Regions from separate parts of the Mesorhizobium sp. WSM4807 genome, predicted to be linked through region 2. Evidence: riboswitches for the same ligand, from Rfam matches in the RefSeq annotation. Region 2 holds a riboswitch; each other region holds the start of a gene.
What was found. Region 2 has a riboswitch for cobalamin ahead of AC0L3N_RS15935 (DUF1636 family protein). Riboswitches for the same ligand answer to the same signal wherever they lie in the genome.
Positions count from the first base shown of each region.

Region 1: linked by a shared signal. The riboswitch ahead of metE (5-methyltetrahydropteroyltriglutamate--homocysteine S-methyltransferase) and the one ahead of AC0L3N_RS15935 (DUF1636 family protein) in region 2 are both predicted to bind cobalamin.
Region 3: linked by a shared signal. The riboswitch ahead of AC0L3N_RS21970 (CbtB domain-containing protein) and the one ahead of AC0L3N_RS15935 (DUF1636 family protein) in region 2 are both predicted to bind cobalamin.
Region 4: linked by a shared signal. The riboswitch ahead of AC0L3N_RS00610 (aromatic ring-hydroxylating oxygenase subunit alpha) and the one ahead of AC0L3N_RS15935 (DUF1636 family protein) in region 2 are both predicted to bind cobalamin.

Region 1 covers NZ_JBVVQY010000038.1:8,350-12,376, reverse strand. The annotation lists gene metE (5-methyltetrahydropteroyltriglutamate--homocysteine S-methyltransferase) at 1-1,833, opposite strand, end outside; cobalamin riboswitch at 1,949-2,148, opposite strand; gene AC0L3N_RS30110 (adenosine kinase) at 2,544-3,536, opposite strand; gene metK (methionine adenosyltransferase) at 3,642-4,027, opposite strand, start outside.
Region 2 covers NZ_JBVVQY010000010.1:188,058-192,084, reverse strand. The annotation lists gene AC0L3N_RS15950 (NuoB/complex I 20 kDa subunit family protein) at 1-115, opposite strand, end outside; gene AC0L3N_RS15945 (NADH-quinone oxidoreductase subunit A) at 106-471, opposite strand; gene AC0L3N_RS15940 (winged helix-turn-helix domain-containing protein) at 806-2,005, shown strand; cobalamin riboswitch at 2,035-2,238, shown strand; gene AC0L3N_RS15935 (DUF1636 family protein) at 2,277-2,711, shown strand; gene cobW (cobalamin biosynthesis protein CobW) at 2,708-3,760, shown strand; partial or broken gene AC0L3N_RS15925 (cobaltochelatase subunit CobN) at 3,779-4,027, shown strand, end outside.
Region 3 covers NZ_JBVVQY010000017.1:135,356-139,382, forward strand. The annotation lists gene cobO (cob(I)yrinic acid a,c-diamide adenosyltransferase) at 1-613, opposite strand, end outside; gene cobU (bifunctional adenosylcobinamide kinase/adenosylcobinamide-phosphate guanylyltransferase) at 615-1,112, opposite strand; gene AC0L3N_RS21965 (CbtA family protein) at 1,135-1,914, opposite strand; gene AC0L3N_RS21970 (CbtB domain-containing protein) at 1,930-2,109, opposite strand; cobalamin riboswitch at 2,147-2,357, opposite strand; gene AC0L3N_RS21975 (acetyltransferase domain-containing protein) at 2,617-3,609, shown strand; gene AC0L3N_RS21980 (methyltransferase family protein) at 3,606-4,027, shown strand, end outside.
Region 4 covers NZ_JBVVQY010000001.1:122,604-126,630, forward strand. The annotation lists gene AC0L3N_RS00605 (FAD-binding oxidoreductase) at 1-944, opposite strand, end outside; gene AC0L3N_RS00610 (aromatic ring-hydroxylating oxygenase subunit alpha) at 968-2,215, opposite strand; cobalamin riboswitch at 2,431-2,632, opposite strand; gene AC0L3N_RS00615 (DUF680 domain-containing protein) at 3,146-3,349, shown strand; gene AC0L3N_RS00620 (DUF680 domain-containing protein) at 3,471-3,695, shown strand; gene AC0L3N_RS00625 (DUF680 domain-containing protein) at 3,784-4,020, shown strand.

The DNA of each region.
Region 1 (4,027 bases), on a different contig from region 2:
GCCAGCTCTTTCAAGGTCGGCCACTTCATCGCGGATGGCGAGTGCGATCTGGCGGCAGGCCTCGGCGCGGGGTACGTCGTCGCGAACAAAAGACCAGTTAAGAATCGTCACTGGGCCTGTGAGCATGCCCTTCACCGGCTTTTTCGTCAGCGACTGGGCAAAATGCCACCAGAGAACCGTCATCGGATTGGGCCGCGATACGTCGCCGAAGATGATGGGAGGGCGCACCAGCCGGGAGCCGTAACTTTGCACCCAGCCATGCTGGGTGAAGGCGACGCCGGACAGCTGCTCGCCGAAATGCTGGACCATGTCGTTTCGTTCGAACTCGCCATGTACCAGCACGTCCAGCCCGATCTCCTCCTGCCAGCGGACCGCCGCCTCGGTCTCCTTCTTCAGGAAGGCCTGGTAATCGACATAGCTCAGCCGGCCCTTCGCATGAGCGGAGCGCGCCCTGCGCACCTCGGGCGTCTGCGGGAAGGACCCGATCGTCGTCGTCGGGAACGGCGGCAGGCCGAGCGTGTCAGCCTGGACTCTGGAGCGCTTGGCAAATGCGCTCTTTCGTTGCTTCTTGGCGCCGTCAATGCTGATAACCCGCCCATGGACGAGCGGATCATGGACCTTTTCAGACATTGCGCGCGCCGCGGCCGCCTCGGCAGAAGCTTTCAGTGCGCCTGCTACGGCCTCCCTGCCTTCCGATAAGGCTTGGGCCAGCACAAGCAGCTCTTCACTCTTCTGGGCGGCGAATGCCAGCCACGAACTGACATCCACATCGAGCGCGGTCTCCATCCGCAGGTCCATCGGCACATGAAGCATCGAGCAGGAAGGCGCAATCTCGACGCGATCCAGCGGCCAGCCGGCAACGATCGGCTTGATGCGGTCGAGAATGGCAGCCAGGTTCGCGCGCCAGACGTTGCGGCCGTCGATCAAGCCAAGTGAGAGCACCAGATCCTTCGGTGCGAGCCGACCAACCGTCTCCAACTGCTCGGGAGCACGCACGAGGTCGAGATGTAGGCCCGCCAGGCGCAGCGAAAGCGCGGTCTCCAGATTGTCTCCCAGCGGCCCGAAATAGGTCGCCAGCATAATTTTCAACTTGGGCGCGGCTTTCGACAGCTGGCCGTATGTGAATTCGAAGGCAGCTCGTTCGTTCGGGCTAAGGTCGAGCACAAGGGCCGGCTCATCAATCTGCACCCAGTCGGCCCCCGAGAGCTCCAGCCTCCGCAGGAGTTCCTCGTAGACGGGCAGCAGCCGCGGTAGGAGCGCTATGGGATTGAAACACTGGTCGGGAGACTTCGCCAGCTTGAGGAAGGTGACCGGTCCAAGGATGACCGGGCGTGTATGGATGCCGAGCTCTTTTGCCTCCAGAAAGTGATCGACTGGTTTCGTCGACGAGAGGGCGAATGCCTGATCGTCCCCCAGCTCCGGCACGATGTAGTGGTAGTTAGTGTCGAACCATTTGGTCATTTCCATCGCGGTTACGCGCTGGCCCTGAACTGCATGCCCGTGACTGGCGTGAACGCAACCCGCAGTATCGCCTTGCGTCCCGCGCGCCATCGCGAAATAGATGTCGAGCGGGACCTCGCCGCCCGTCCAGCCGTAACGGGATGGCACGGCGCCGACCATTGCTGCGGTGTCGAGCACATGGTCATAAAGTGAGAAATCGTTCGACGGGATTTTCGACACGCCGCGGTCGTGCTGCTCGCTCCAGCTGGCGGCACGGAGTGCCTTCGCCGTCGACAGAAGGTTGGCAGCAGAAGATTTTCCGGACCAGTAGCTTTCGAGCGCGAATTTCAGTTCTCGCCGGCGACCGATGCGCGGCATGCCAAGCGTTGCTATGGGAACTTGCTGGGAGACATTCATTCCATACCCCGATGGTTGCGGCGGGGACAAGGAAGGCGCTAGCAGGCCGGCATAAACGCCGAGCTGCCGCGGCCACCAGACACCCCGCCCGTGGACGTTGTTTACCGTGGCAGGTCTCCTGGCTCGCGGGTCACAGCCTCTGCCCGTCTTCCCGGGGCAGTTCGCCCCAGTGACATTGATGGGTTTGGCTCGCCGCTTACAGTTGCGGGGGCAGCGCCGGCATTGCACCGGCTTCCCTCTTAGCTCCGCTACGGCAACGCCTTGCGGAGAACCACGACACGCGGACAATCGCAGCAGCCCGCTTTGTTGTCAATGCGGTATAAAGAAATGTTTATGTGTTTATGTGAACCGTTCACCTGCGGCATGTTTCCCAAGTCGCAGGTCGCGGTAGAGCTGAGCCATTTGCGCCACTCGCCGGTCTGCGCAAGCTGTGCCTGGCCGCTCGGGCAATCTGCCAGTCTACGATCCCGGCTCAAAACGACTTTCGTCAAAAAGGGCGTGTTGGCCATCATGATCGGCCGGCAGTACTGGCCCGAAGTGCGACAACGTCCCTGAGCCTCAAGAAATCAGAAATTCGGAGAAAAACCGCCATCCTTCACGCAGGCACGCGACATTTCGATTTACCCGCGCCTGTCTGGACAGCCTGCACAACGGCACGGTGGACAGCACCTCGCGGAAATGCCTCCCTACAACAGCCCCGCCTGCTTGGCCTCGCGGCGTAAATTCTGCCGCGGCCTTGGCCCGATCTGCTGGATCACCAGCCCGGCCGCCAGTGAGCCGAGATCGCCGCAATGCTTCAGGCTGCGGCCTTGTGTGTAGCCGTAGAGGAAGCCGGCGGCATAGAGGTCGCCGGCGCCGGTGGTGTCGACCAGTTCGCGGATTTCCGTCGCATTGATGGTGACGGTCTCGTCGCCGCGCACGATGACCGAGCCCTTTTCGGAGCGGGTGACGGCGGCGATCTTGCAATCCTTGCGGATCTGGGCCAGCGCCTCGTCGAAGGAGGCGGTCTGGTACAGCGACTTGATCTCGTGGCTATTGGCAAAAACGATATCGACGGTGCCCGAGCGCATCAGCTCCAGAAACTCCTCGCGGTAGCGGTCAACGCAGAACGAATCCGACAATGTCATCGACACTTCGCGCCCGGCTGCGTGGGCGAGCTTCGCCGTCTGCCGGAACGCTTCCTTGGCGCGCGGCGGGTCCCACAGATAGCCCTCGAAATAAGTGACGGCGGCGCCCGACGCCTTGTCCGCCTCGACATCCTCCGGACCGAGCTCGACGCAAGCGCCGAGATAGGTATTCATCGAGCGCTCGCCGTCCGGCGTGACGAAGATCATCGAGCGCGCCGTCGGCGGTTCGCCATTGAGCGGTCTGGTGTCGAAGGCCACGCCCTGGGCGTGCATGTCATGGGCGTAGATTTCGCCGAGCGTGTCATTCGAGACCTTGCCGAAGAAGGCGGCGCGGCCGCCGAAGCTGGCGACGCCCGCCGCCGTGTTGCCGGCGCTGCCGCCGGAGGCTTCGATCGCCGGGCCCATGCGGCTGTAGAGCAGTTCGGCGCGCTGTGTGTCGATGAGGTTCATCGCGCCCTTGATGATGCCGTTCGTCTCCAAAAATGCCTCGTCGCACTGGGCGATGATGTCGACAATGGCATTGCCGATGCAAAGCACGTCATAATCCGGCATCAAAATCTCCGCCAAAAACCCAAGCCGGCTTCTCGCCACGCCGGGGCCGGCCTTTTTTTGGCGAATGTGAAATGGCCCTATGCCGACGCATCCAATACCGGCGCATCACGCAGCTGCCGGTCCTGCCTCACGCAACAGGTTGTCGGCTCTGTCCGTCTTTTCCCAGGTGAACTCCGGCTCTTCGCGGCCGAAGTGTCCGTATGTCGCGGTCTTGCGGTAAATCGGCCGTAAGAGATCAAGCGCCTTGATGATGCCTTTCGGCCGGAGATCGAAAAGCTCAAGGACGGCGCGCTCGATCCTTTTTTCATCAATCTTTGCGGTTCCGAATGTATTGACGAGGATAGAGACCGGCGCGGCCACACCAATCGCGTAAGCAAGCTGAACCTCGCACACCTGCGCCAGTCCGCTGGCAACGACGTTTTTTGCGACGTACCGCGCCGCATAGGCGGCCGACCGATCAACCTTGGACGGGTCCTTGCCCGAAAAGGCGC
Region 2 (4,027 bases):
TGTTGATCTCGAGGAAGAAAGGATCATTCGCCCCCACCGGCTTTCCGGTGCTGGGGTCGAGAATGCCCTTTGGCTTCGGCGCGACGAGCGTGCCGGAATTGTCGCTCAATCCCATTCCAGCGCTCCTTTCTTCCATTCATAGGCAAAGCCGATGGTCAGCACCGCCAAAAACACCATCATCGACCAGAAACCGAGCATGCCGATCTGGCTGAAAGACACTGCCCACGGAAACAGGAAGGCCACCTCCAGATCGAAGATGATGAACAGGATCGACACCAGGTAGAAACGGATGTCGAACTTCATGCGGGCGTCATCGAACGAGTTGAAGCCGCATTCATAGGCGGAAAGCTTTTCCGGATCGGGGTTGCGGTAGGCCACCAGGAAGGGTGCGGCAAGCAGCGCCAGGCCGACGACCAGCGCCACGCCGATGAACAGGACGATGGGCAGGTACGAACTCAACAATGCGTTCATGCTGCAGCTTTCCGTTGGCGGCCAATCCACTCTGATTACAGCACCGGACCCACTTGCGGAAGCGTGACAGTTTAACCACTGAACCGTTTTAGGGGGCTCTATGCTGCAACGCGGCGAGGGTTAGCGCAGGGCTTTCGGCGAAGCAAGTCAAACCTTGTTCAAAACCCGGTGCTCGACGGCATATCCGGATAAACTGATCCGATCCGCTCCTGTTTGATTTCCTTCATTTTTTACTCCAGTTTTCTCTCCTGACATAGATGCCGCCAAAACCCTGCTAGCATGGTGCGGAATCATCGCTCCCACTTTGGTCGAGCGCCAACAGAGTGCCGTCTGCATGAAGGAAAAAATCTCGCTCGCCATGGCCCGGCGCGTTGCGCTTGCCGCACAGGGGTTTGCCGATCCTCGCCCCAGCAGCACGCCGGATCGCCGCCATCTGGCCCGTGTGCTTGCCCGGACCGGCCTGCTGCAGATCGATTCCGTCAGCGCGGTGGTGCGCGCCCATTATATGCCGCTCTATTCGCGGCTTGGCCCCTACCCGCTTGCGCTGCTCGATAACGCCGCCGTGACGCGCAAGCGCACGGTCTTCGAATATTGGGCGCACGAAGCCTCCTTTCTGCCGGTCGAAACCTATCCGCTGATGCGCTGGCGCATGGAGCGGGCCGAACGTGGCGAGGAAATGTATAACGGACTGGCCAAGTGGGGCCGCGAACGCGCCGCCTACATTGAAGACATTTATCGCGAGGTCGTCGAACGAGGGCCGGTCGCCGCATCCGCCCTCGAAGGCCAGAAGGGAAACGGCGGCTGGTGGGGTTGGAGCGATGCCAAGCACGCTTTCGAATGGCTGTTCTGGGCCGGCCGTATCACCACGGCGTCGCGTCGTGGCTTCGAGCGGCTTTACGATCTGCCGGAGCGCGTGCTGCCGCCGGCAGTACTTGCTTTGCCGGTGCCCTCCCCGGAGGACGCGCACCGCGAATTGCTGCGCATTTCCGCCCGCGCCCACGGCGTCGCGACAGCGGGCGACCTGCGCGACTATTTCCGTCTCTCTCCCGCCGACATCAAGGGCCGCATTGAGGAACTGGTCGACGCCGGTGATCTTTTGCCGGTTCGCGTCGAAGGCTGGGACAAAACAGCCTATCTTCACAGGGATGCCCGTTTTCCGCGCAAGATCGAGGCGCGCGCCTTGCTTGCTCCCTTCGATCCGGTCGTCTTCGAACGAGCGCGCACGGAAAGACTGTTCGACTTCCGCTATCGCATCGAGATCTACACCCCCGCCGAAAAGCGCCAATACGGCTATTACGTGCTGCCGTTCCTGCTCGGCGAAAGGATCGTGGCGCGCGTCGACCTCAAGGCCGACCGCCCCGCCGGCGTGCTGCGCGTCCATGCCGCCTATGCCGAGCCCGGCGCCCCGCCGCAAACCGCCGCCGAACTCTTCGACGAGTTGAAGCTGATGCAGGGTTGGCTCGGCCTGGATCGCATCGAGGTGACGCCGGCCGGCGATCTGGGTTCGGCTCTCGCCAACATTGCCGCGTCGTAGACGTGCGTTGACACGACTGCCTGCACAAGCCTAAATCCGGTTCAGACGGTCTCCTCTCGGCAAAGGGAGGAGCCAAGAGGGAATGCGGTGCGAAATCCCGATTTCAAATCCGCGGCTGTCCCCGCAACTGTAAGCGACGAGCCAAGGCCGATAACCACTGGGACGGTCCCGGGAAGGCGGCACCAAGGCGATGACCCGCGAGCCAGGAGACCTGCCGTCTAGGACATAAGAATCCGATCGCCTGGCGGGTTTTCCGGGCAAGGAGCCTGATTTGGAACGCGACAGCAGTTTTTCGGCTGAGACAGCGGGCGTATTGTCCGGCGATAGGGATGCTCTGGCCGACGTCACCGTGATCGTCTGCGCCTCCTGCCGCGATGAGACTGGCTCCGATGGCCATCCTCGCGCCGGCGAATTGTTGGCCGAAGACACGCGCCGCGCTGTATCAGGCGAAAATATCCGTATCCGCACCGTCGAATGCCTCGGCAACTGCAAGCGCCGCCTCAGCGCCGCTATCCTGCGCGACGGCTGCTGGAGCTATGTCTTCGGCGACCTGACCGTGACCAGCGGCGCCGATCTGGTCGCCGGTGCAAAGCTCTTCGCCACCTCGACGGACGGCCTCATTCCATGGCGCGGCCGCCCCGATTGCCTGAAACGCGGCCTCGTCGCCCGCATTCCTCCCCTCGACCTTTTGAAGGACCAGATATGACCACTCCAGAGTCGTCCGCTAACATCTCCCGCGTGCCCTGCACCGTCGTCACCGGCTTCCTCGGCGCCGGCAAGACGACGCTGATCCGCCACCTGCTCGAAAACGCCGGCGGCAAGCGGCTGGCCATCATCGTCAACGAGTTCGGCGATATCGGCATCGACGGCGAGATTCTGAAGGGATGCGGCATCGACACCTGCCCTGAGGAAAACATCGTCGAACTGGCCAATGGCTGCATCTGCTGCACCGTCGCCGACGACTTCGTCCCGGCGCTCGACCAGATCCTGTCGCTATCGCCGAAAGTCGACCATATCCTGATCGAAACCTCCGGGCTGGCTCTGCCCAAGCCGCTGGTCCAGGCCTTCCAGTGGCCGACGGTCAAGAGCCGGGTGACCGTCGATGGCGTCATTGCGGTCGTCGACGGACCGGCGCTGGCGGAAGGCCGCGTCGCCAACGACATGGACGCCCTGCAGGCGCAGCGCGCGCAGGACGAGACGCTCGACCACGACGATCCGGTCGAGGAGGTGTTCGAGGACCAGCTCGCCTGCGCCGACCTGATCATATTGTCGAAGAGCGACCTGATGGACGCCGCCGGCTCGGCCCGGGCCAATGCGATCATCGGCGAGCATGCCGCGCGCGCCGTCAAGATCGTGCCGACCTCGCAGGGTAAGGTCGATCCGTCTGTGCTGCTCGGCCTCGGCCTTGCCGTCGAGGACGACATCGAGAACCGCAAGACCCATCACGACGACGAGCTCGACCATGAGCATGACGATTTCGACTCGTTCGTCATCGACATTCCATCGATCGCCAATCCCGACGAGCTGGCGTTGCGCGTCGCCACCGCGGCCGAGGAAGAAAACGTGCTGCGCGTCAAGGGTTTCGTCGAGGTCGGCGGCAAGCCGATGCGGCTCCTGCTGCAGGCCGTCGGCCCACGCGTCAATCACTATTACGACCGCGCCTGGACCGCCGAGGACGAGCGCCGTTCGCGCCTCGTCGTCATCGGCCTGAAAGGGCTGAACCGCCCGGCCATCGAGCGTATTCTCGCCGGCTGACCTCAGGCACGAGCCGCGATGCACATCCTCACCACAACATCCGCCTCGCTCGACGATCTCGCCGAGCCTGTTGATCTCAGGCAGACGCCTGCCGATGTCGTGGCGCTGTCTTTCACCGACAGCGATCTGGCCGGGCTGGCAGCAGCGTGGAAGACGGACGCGGAACGCCTGCCCTCGATGCGGCTGGCGGCTTTGCGCGATCTCCGCCATCCGATGTCCGTCGATCTCTGGATCGACAGCGTCGCCCGGCACGCCAGGGTTATTCTG
Region 3 (4,027 bases), on a different contig from region 2:
AAAACTCTATGCCTTGCTGCGCCTTAACGCCGGCGGAAAAGTGATGTTTGGTCACGCCCATCTCGGTGACCAGATCGGCGGCATCGACCAGAGCCGGCTTGGCGTTGCGGCCCGTGACGACGACATGCAGGTTTTCGCGCCGCCCTTTCAGCGCCGCCACCACTTTGTCGAGATCGAGATAGTCGTAGCGCAGCGCGATGTTCAACTCGTCGAGCACCACAAGGCTGATCGACGGGTCAGCCATCAGCTCCAGCGCCTTGGCCCAGGCAGCCTCGGCGGCGGCGATGTCGCGCTTTAGATCCTGCGTCTCCCAGGTGAAACCCTCGCCCATCGTGTGCCAGACGACACGGTCGCCGAAAGCTGCAAAAGCGTCCTTCTCGCCGGTGTGCCATTTGCCCTTGATGAACTGGACGACGCCGACGCGCCTGCCGTAGCCGAGCATCCTCAGCGCCAGCCCGAAGGCGGCAGTGGTCTTGCCCTTGCCGGGCCCGGTGTTGACGATCAGCAGCCCCTTCTCGACCGTCTTTGCCGCGACCTCTGCGTCCTGCACCGCCTTGCGCTTGGCCATCTTGGCGCGGTGGCGTTCCTCGTCCCTGTCGTCGATATCGGTCATCTCATTTCACCTTGAGCGGCAGTCCCGCCACCATCAGCAGCACGGTGCCGGCGACTGCCGCGACCTGCTGGTTGAGCCGGCCGGCGGCATCGCGAAACCGGCGGGCGAGCGCATTGTCGGGCACGATGCCCTGGCCAACTTCGTTGGAAACCACGAACCACGGCCCGCGCGGCCGCGACAGCACTTCCGCCAGCCCTCGGCATTCGGCCTCAACGTCATGTTCGGCCAGCATATGGTTGGTCAGCCACAGCGTCAGGCAGTCGATCAGGACGGGCCGGCCGTCAGGCAGCGCCTCGATCGCGCCGACGAGATCAAGCGGCGCGTCGACGGTCGTCCAGCCCTCGCCACGCCGCGACCGGTGCAGCGTGATACGCTCACGCATCTCGTCATCATAGGCTTGCGCCGTGGCGATGTAGGCCCACGGCGCCGGACAGGCCGTCACCAATCTTTCGGCATACGCGCTCTTGCCGGAGCGCGCACCGCCGATGACCAGGGTCAGCCTCCCGCCGGGAGCAACGGGATCAGGCAAAGCTGTCGCGCAGGCCGGTCGCGGTGCCGGTCAAGCGGCCGCGCACCGCGCCGACGACGGCGCCGAGCACCAGCCAGAACACCAGATTGGTCAGCGTCACCGCCACCACGAACTGGTGGTGCAGGCCTTCCGGGATCGGCGATTCGAAACTGTCGGGCTGCGGCGCGCCGACAATATGCGGCGCCACGATCAACGCCACGGCAAGCAGCGCCAGCGGCAGCGATTTGCGAAAGGCGAGCAGCCCGAGACCGGCCGCGGTCGCTATCACCGTCGCCGTCCACCAGATCTGGCGCTGGGTGAGATCGGCAGCCGGCATCATAGCCGGCAGTTCGGGCGGCAGGCCGAGGTTCGGAGCCAGCGTGAACACCGCAAAGCCGGCAAGGCCCCAGAACAGGCCCTGACGCCAATTGCCGATGCCGCCGGCGAACTCCGAAGCGGCGACCAGGATCAGCGCAAAGCCGATGCCGGTGACGACGTTGGCAACGACATTGAAGGCGAATCGTTCAAAACCGTCGGCCGGCGCCCAGCCTTCGTCTTCCGGGGCCGCAGCTTCGGCCGGCGCCGGTGCGGCGCTGCTCATGGCATTGGCGTCCGAGGCGTTCGCGGCGGGCGCCGCGGTATGGTCATGCGTGTGACCACCGCCGGCCTGCTCGTAGACTTCCGCCTTGAGAATGAGCGGCACGGTGGCGTAGGCCTGCATGCAGGCAAGAACGACGCCAGCCACAAGCCCTGCGATCGCCGCGATGAATACGACGTTGCGAAACAGTGTCATGATGTCGGCCCCTCGTCAGTGGCAGGGAAACGCCATCGAATGGCGATAGTCGTGGGCGGCATTGTGGACCGCATCGATATGCGAGAAGCCGACAAAGCCCATGACGAAAATGCCGAGAAATGCAGCAAGCGCCAGCTGCACGAAGCGCGACTGCGAGGAGATGGAAGCGCCGAGCGAGACGGAAGCGGTATTCATGTCTTGTCCTTTCGCCCTCCACCCGAGGGCATAGAAGTCAGTTCTCCTGTCGCCGGCAGGTCTCCTGGCTCGCGGGTCAGCGCCCTTCCCCACCTTCCCGAAGAAGCTCTTCCCGAAAGAAACTCTTCAGTGGCATATGGAGAGGACTACCGCACACAGTTGCGGGGGCAGCCACGGCATTGGGCAAAGAATCGCCCTTACCGCATTCCCTCTTGGTTCCAAACGGAACCGACGACGGGTGCGACTATAGGCAGAATCGCCGTGCCCGGCAAACCAAATTCCGCCAGCTACCAGCGCGAATGCACCGTCTCTGGAACCAGCCGGCCGGCGCCACGAGGCCGGAGTGCTGATGCCGAGGAATATGGCCCGCATCGCTTCTAATGGGTGCGTCAGCGGCATACGGCGCTTTCACCGACGCCCTGAGCATCAACGGGATTTGGCCCTGTCTTCTTTTGTCTGGGGCAACCATGATAGTCGTCTTGCAGTGCTGAATCAGATTGCGAGACCATGAGCATTTCTACGCCGACCGTTCAGGACCGATCCAAGCGCATCATCGCCATCGACGTCGCCCGCGGCGTCGCTTTGCTTGCCATGGCGAGTTACCATTTCACCTGGGATCTCGAATTCTTTGGCTACACCGATCCCGGCCTGACCGCCTTCGGCTGGTGGAAATTCTACGCGCGCTGCATCGCTTCGACCTTCCTGTTCCTGGTCGGCGTCAGCCTGTTCCTCGCCCATGGCAAACTGATCCGCTGGGACGGCTTCTGGAAACGCTTCGCCATGGTCGCCGGGGCGGCGCTCGCCATATCGGCTGCCACGAGGCTTGCCACGCCGGACAGTTTCATCTTTTTCGGTATCCTGCACGAGATCGCGCTCGCCAGCCTGCTCGGCCTGGCGTTCCTGCGGCTGCCGGCGCTGCTGACGCTGGTTATGGCAGCTTTCGTCATAACCGCGCCGCTCTACCTCAGGTCCGAGACCTTTGACCATCCGGCCCTGTGGTGGGTCGGCCTGTCGGCAACCAACCCGCGCTCCAACGATTATGTCCCGCTGTTTCCATGGTTCGGCGCTGTGCTTGCGGGTATCGCGACGGCAAAACTCGCCTCCGCCTCCGGCCTGCTGACGCGGTTGGCAGGCCTGACGCCCGGCCGCTGGACAAATCCGCTGGTCTTTATCGGCCGGCACAGCCTCGCCTTCTATCTGATCCACCAGCCTGTGCTGATCGGCTCGATCTGGCTTTTTTCGCAAGTCATGCCGGCACCGGTCGAGACCAGGCAGGTCACCTTCCTGAAAGAATGCCAGACTTCGTGCGAGCAATCACGCGACACGGACTTCTGCTCCAGCTATTGTGTGTGCATGCTCGATACGCTCGAGGGCGAGGCCACGCTTGATCGGCTCTACCGCAACGACCAAGCTGCGGAATGGAAGGCACATCTCGACGAGCTCGCCGGCGCCTGCACTGCCAAAGCCGACAGCACTTTGATGGAGGGAGGAGCACAATGACCGACCATCAACAGAAACCTGGGCAACAGAAACCGGGACAGCCGAAACCGGGGTTTATACCGTGGCCGCCGCTGATCTATGTCGCGGCCATCGCCGTCAGCATCGCGCTTGGCTTGCTCTATCCGCTGCCATGGATCGGCGGCCTTCTGGGCGACATCCTGTTCGCGGCCGGCTGGGTGGCATTGTTCGGCGTCGTCGCACTCTGGTTCACGGCGATCCGCACCATGATCCGGGCAAAGACGACGCTCCACCCAAACGCCGTGCCGGACCATCTGGTCACATCAGGCCCCTTCGCCGTCAGCCGCAACCCGATATATCTGGCCAACACGCTGCTGATGATCGGCGTCGCCCTTATCTCGGGGATCGTATGGTTCCTGCCGCTGGCGATCATCGCCGCCTTCGCAACGCAGAAGATGGC
Region 4 (4,027 bases), on a different contig from region 2:
GCCGTCTGCAGCACGGTCTGGCCGGCAACGCAGTCGGCATCGACATCCGAAAGCGAAAAGCGGATCGGCGTTGCGGCCTCAGTAGGTATCTCGACCCCGCCCTCTGCCGGCCCACCCTTTGCCGGCCCGCCCTCTGCCGGCGAACCGAACGGGGCCGGTATTTCCTCCACCCCTGGGGCCGCGAAGCTTTCCTGATGATAGTTGGCCATGTCGAAGCCGGCCGCCTCCAGCATCTGCCGCACCGCGCGCATGAACGGATCGGGGCCGCAGCAGAAAATTTCGCGCTCGCGAAAATCGGGCGCCAGCAGCGGCAGCCGTATCGCGTCGATCCGGCCCATATGGCCGAACCAGCCCTCGCGGCTGGACCGCTCCTCGATCATGAAGCCGAGCGTCAGGCCCGGCATGCGGCTGCCGAGCAGCTCGAGCTCCTTGCGGAAGATGATCTCCTCGGGCTTTCGCGCGCAGTTGACGAAGCCGACATCTGTCCATGGCGCGCAATCGTTCAGCCAGCGCAGCATCGACATCATCGGCGTCACGCCGGAGCCGGCCGAAATGAACAGATACTTGGCCGCGGGATGGCTGTGCAGCGAAAAGTCGCCCGCCGGCCCATAGGCCTTCACGTGAACGCCGGGTTTCAGATTGTCGAACATCCAGCGCGTGCCGAGGCTGCCGGCCTGCGTTTTCACCGTCACCGCGATCGAGAACGGCCGCGACGGCGAGGACGACAGCGTATAGGTCCGCATCAGCGGGCCGTCGGTGGTCGGCAGTTCCAGCGTCACGAACTGCCCCGGTCTGTAACGGAACCAGGTCTGGTTGTCAGAGCGGAAGGTGAAGGTCTTCACGTCAGGCGCCTCGTCGCTGACGCCGATCACTTCCAGCACCTGAAGCCTGTCGTTCCAGGGCGCCATCTCGTCGAGATGGCGGTAGAGGCCGAGGTCCGTCATCGCATTCATCCCCTTGACCTCGCTCAGGCGACGCTGCGCAACGCCGGCCGCCCGGCCTCGGCAAGGCGCGGCCCGATGAAGGAGGCGTACCACTCGACGAACTGGATGACGCCGCCCTCATGCAGTTCAGAATAGGGGCCGGGCTCATAGGCCGGCGACAGGATGCCGAAGGCGTTTTCCTCGACGATGCGGCGGTCCTGGTCGTTGGTCTCAGTCCAGACATGGGTGAGTTCGGCGAGGTCGTAATCGACGCCTTCGACCGCATCCTTATGGACAAGCCATTTGGTGGTGACGGCCGTTTCCGTGGCACTGATCGGCAGCACGCGGAAGGTGACCGCATGATCGCCGAGGATATGGTTCCAGGTCGTCGGATAGTGATAGAGCAGCAGCGAGCCGATACGGTCGGTCGAAACGTCGTCGGAGAGGATCTTCTTCACCGCACGTCTTCCCGTCATCGTGTAGCTGACGGCATCGCGCAGCAGCGGCGCGCGGGTGGCGCGATACTGCCCGGCCGGATCGATGCGGAACTTGCTCGGCAAGCCCGCCGCCTCGCATTTCGCCCAGTGCGCGAGCATCTCCGGATCGCTGTCGGCGCCCTGCACGCCGGTCACGGTCGGCGCTTCCGGGAATGTCTTGCACAGTTCCGGATGGTTGCCGGCGCAATGGTAGCACTCGCGGTTGTTTTCCCAGACGAGCTTCCAGTTGCCCTTCTCGACGATGGTCGATTCGAAGGCGATTTTTGCCTCGCGCAGCCGGTGCGGCAGGAGGTAAGGCTCGATCATGGCGCGCATCGGCGCGAAATCGGCGGGCTCCTTGGCCAGGCAGATGAAGATGTAGCCACTGATGCTTTCGCAAGCCACCGGCTTCAGGCTGAACTGGCTCTTGTCGAAGCCGTCCGCCATCTGCCTTGCGAACAAGAGCCGGCCGTCCAGCTCATAGGTCCACTGGTGATAGGGACAGACGAGCTTCGCCGCCGTACCCTTGTCGGCGTTGCAGACGCGGCTGCCGCGATGCCGGCAGGAATTGTGGAAGGCGTTGATCTTGCCTTGCTGGTCGCGGACCAGCACGACCGGATAGTCGCCGATCTGCGCGGTGATGTAGCTGCCCGGCTTCGGCAACTCGCAATCGTGGCCGATGAACAGCCAGTCGCGATACCAGATCAGCTCCATGTCGAGCTTGAAGAAATCGGGATCGGTGTAGAAGGGCTGCTCGAGCGAGTAGCCTTCCCTGCGGCCGTGCAAGAGCCTCAGCATGTCGTTGCGCGCATCCATGTCCTGTCCTCATAGCCGTCGCATCGGCCCGAAATCGGAATCGATTTCGGAAAGCACGATGCGCAATTCAAAGTCTTGGAGCGTACTTTGTGCGTCCAAATGGACGCACGTCGCTCCAAAGACTGAACTGGTGGTGATGGAGGGAGGATCGGCCGCAAGCCGGCGACAGGGCCGGGCATGCACTATCCACCTCTTGACCGCCCACCGCGATCAGTCGAGTCTAGAAATCTCGGGCTGGTTTCCGGGCTCTGGAGTGTCCTTGCGGACCATCGCGACACCTTCCCAGGCTTGTGGCCCAGTGGTCTCCCGTTGCGACTTGAACTCCACCACCGTTGCGGGGGCAGCGCCGGGTTCTGACCGGCTTCCCAATTCTCCGCTTCGTCGTCACCAAGCGGCACCTGAGTTGGCATGATCTAATCATGACGGCCGGCTGACTGTCGGCATGAAAGCGACATCGTATCCATGCGGCGCGACACCGCCGGCGAAACCTGTGGACCGGGATTTGAGGAAGATGAAATTTGCGCCTGCTGCGAGCTCCTGAAAGCGTGCCGGATTGACCATTGCATGGCGCCGAAATGGTTAACGATTCGACAACAACTCAGCACCGGCTTTTTAAGCCGCTTCTAAAATCGAACCGAACGGTTCGTTTCTGTTGACAATGCGTGCATGACGCTGTGAACGCAGGTCCGGCAATCCGTCAAATGGTCGATTAGCCTTTTTGTCTTAAACCTTTGAAAACAAGCCAGAAAGCAATAACGAGAGAAGCCTCTGGTACAATTTCAAGGTGTAGATTCTTGGTCCACATGGAACAACTTCGTGATTGGAATCTGCCAGATGGCCTTCCCACATCGGCGCTGTCCGAACGACGCGAATCCCTCTCAAGACACGCCGCTAGACGGACGGAAAACTAAAGATACTGGAGTTCCAAAAATGAAAAAGATTGCTCTTACTGCCGTCGCCGTTCTGGCCATCACCGGCAGCGCCTTTGCTGGCAGCGACCATTATGGGTCCAACGGCGCCAATCAGCCGACCGCCTCGGTCGACAGTTCGTATACGGCTTCCATTCAGAAGTCGGCTCACGCTGAAAAGCCCGTCGACCAGGGCGCCGACCGCAACCTTTTCGGCAACAATTAACAGCTGATCCCAGACCATGATCCCGAAGTGGAAACCGGTTTTCGGAAAAGATCATGGTCAAACAACAAGACAAAGCGGCCAGTCCGCCGCTCGGGATCTGAAAAATTCAGGAGTACTAGAAATGAAGAAGATCATTCTTGCCACCGCCGCCATCCTGGCTGTCTCCGGCAGCGCTTTTGCCGGCAGCGACAACTTTGGATTGAACGGCGCCAACCAGCCGGCCGCTGCGGTCGACAACGGCTCGTACACGGCTTCGATTCAGAATTCGGCTTCGGCGCAGAATCCGGTTCCGGCTGACGAGAAGCCCGTCAATGGCAGCGACCGTAACCTCTTCGGCAACAACTAATGTCGATCCCAACAGCAGCGGCGGCATTGTCTTTCACAAAGACCGCGGCCGCCGCGCTGATGGGATACGAAAATCCAGGATTACTGAAATGAAGAAGATCGTTCTCACCGCTGCGGCACTTTTGATTGCTGCCGGCAGCGCCTATGCCCGCAACGACAACGTTGGCGGAACCGACATCAACAAGCAGGCGACCGTCAACGTCGACAACACGCAGACGTCTTCGGTAAGCAATACCGGCTCGCCGGTTTACAAGCTGCTCAATTCCTCGGGCGACGTACAGAAGTCCGCCCCGCAGGGCAGCGACCGGAACCTGTTCGGCCGCTAACAGCGAC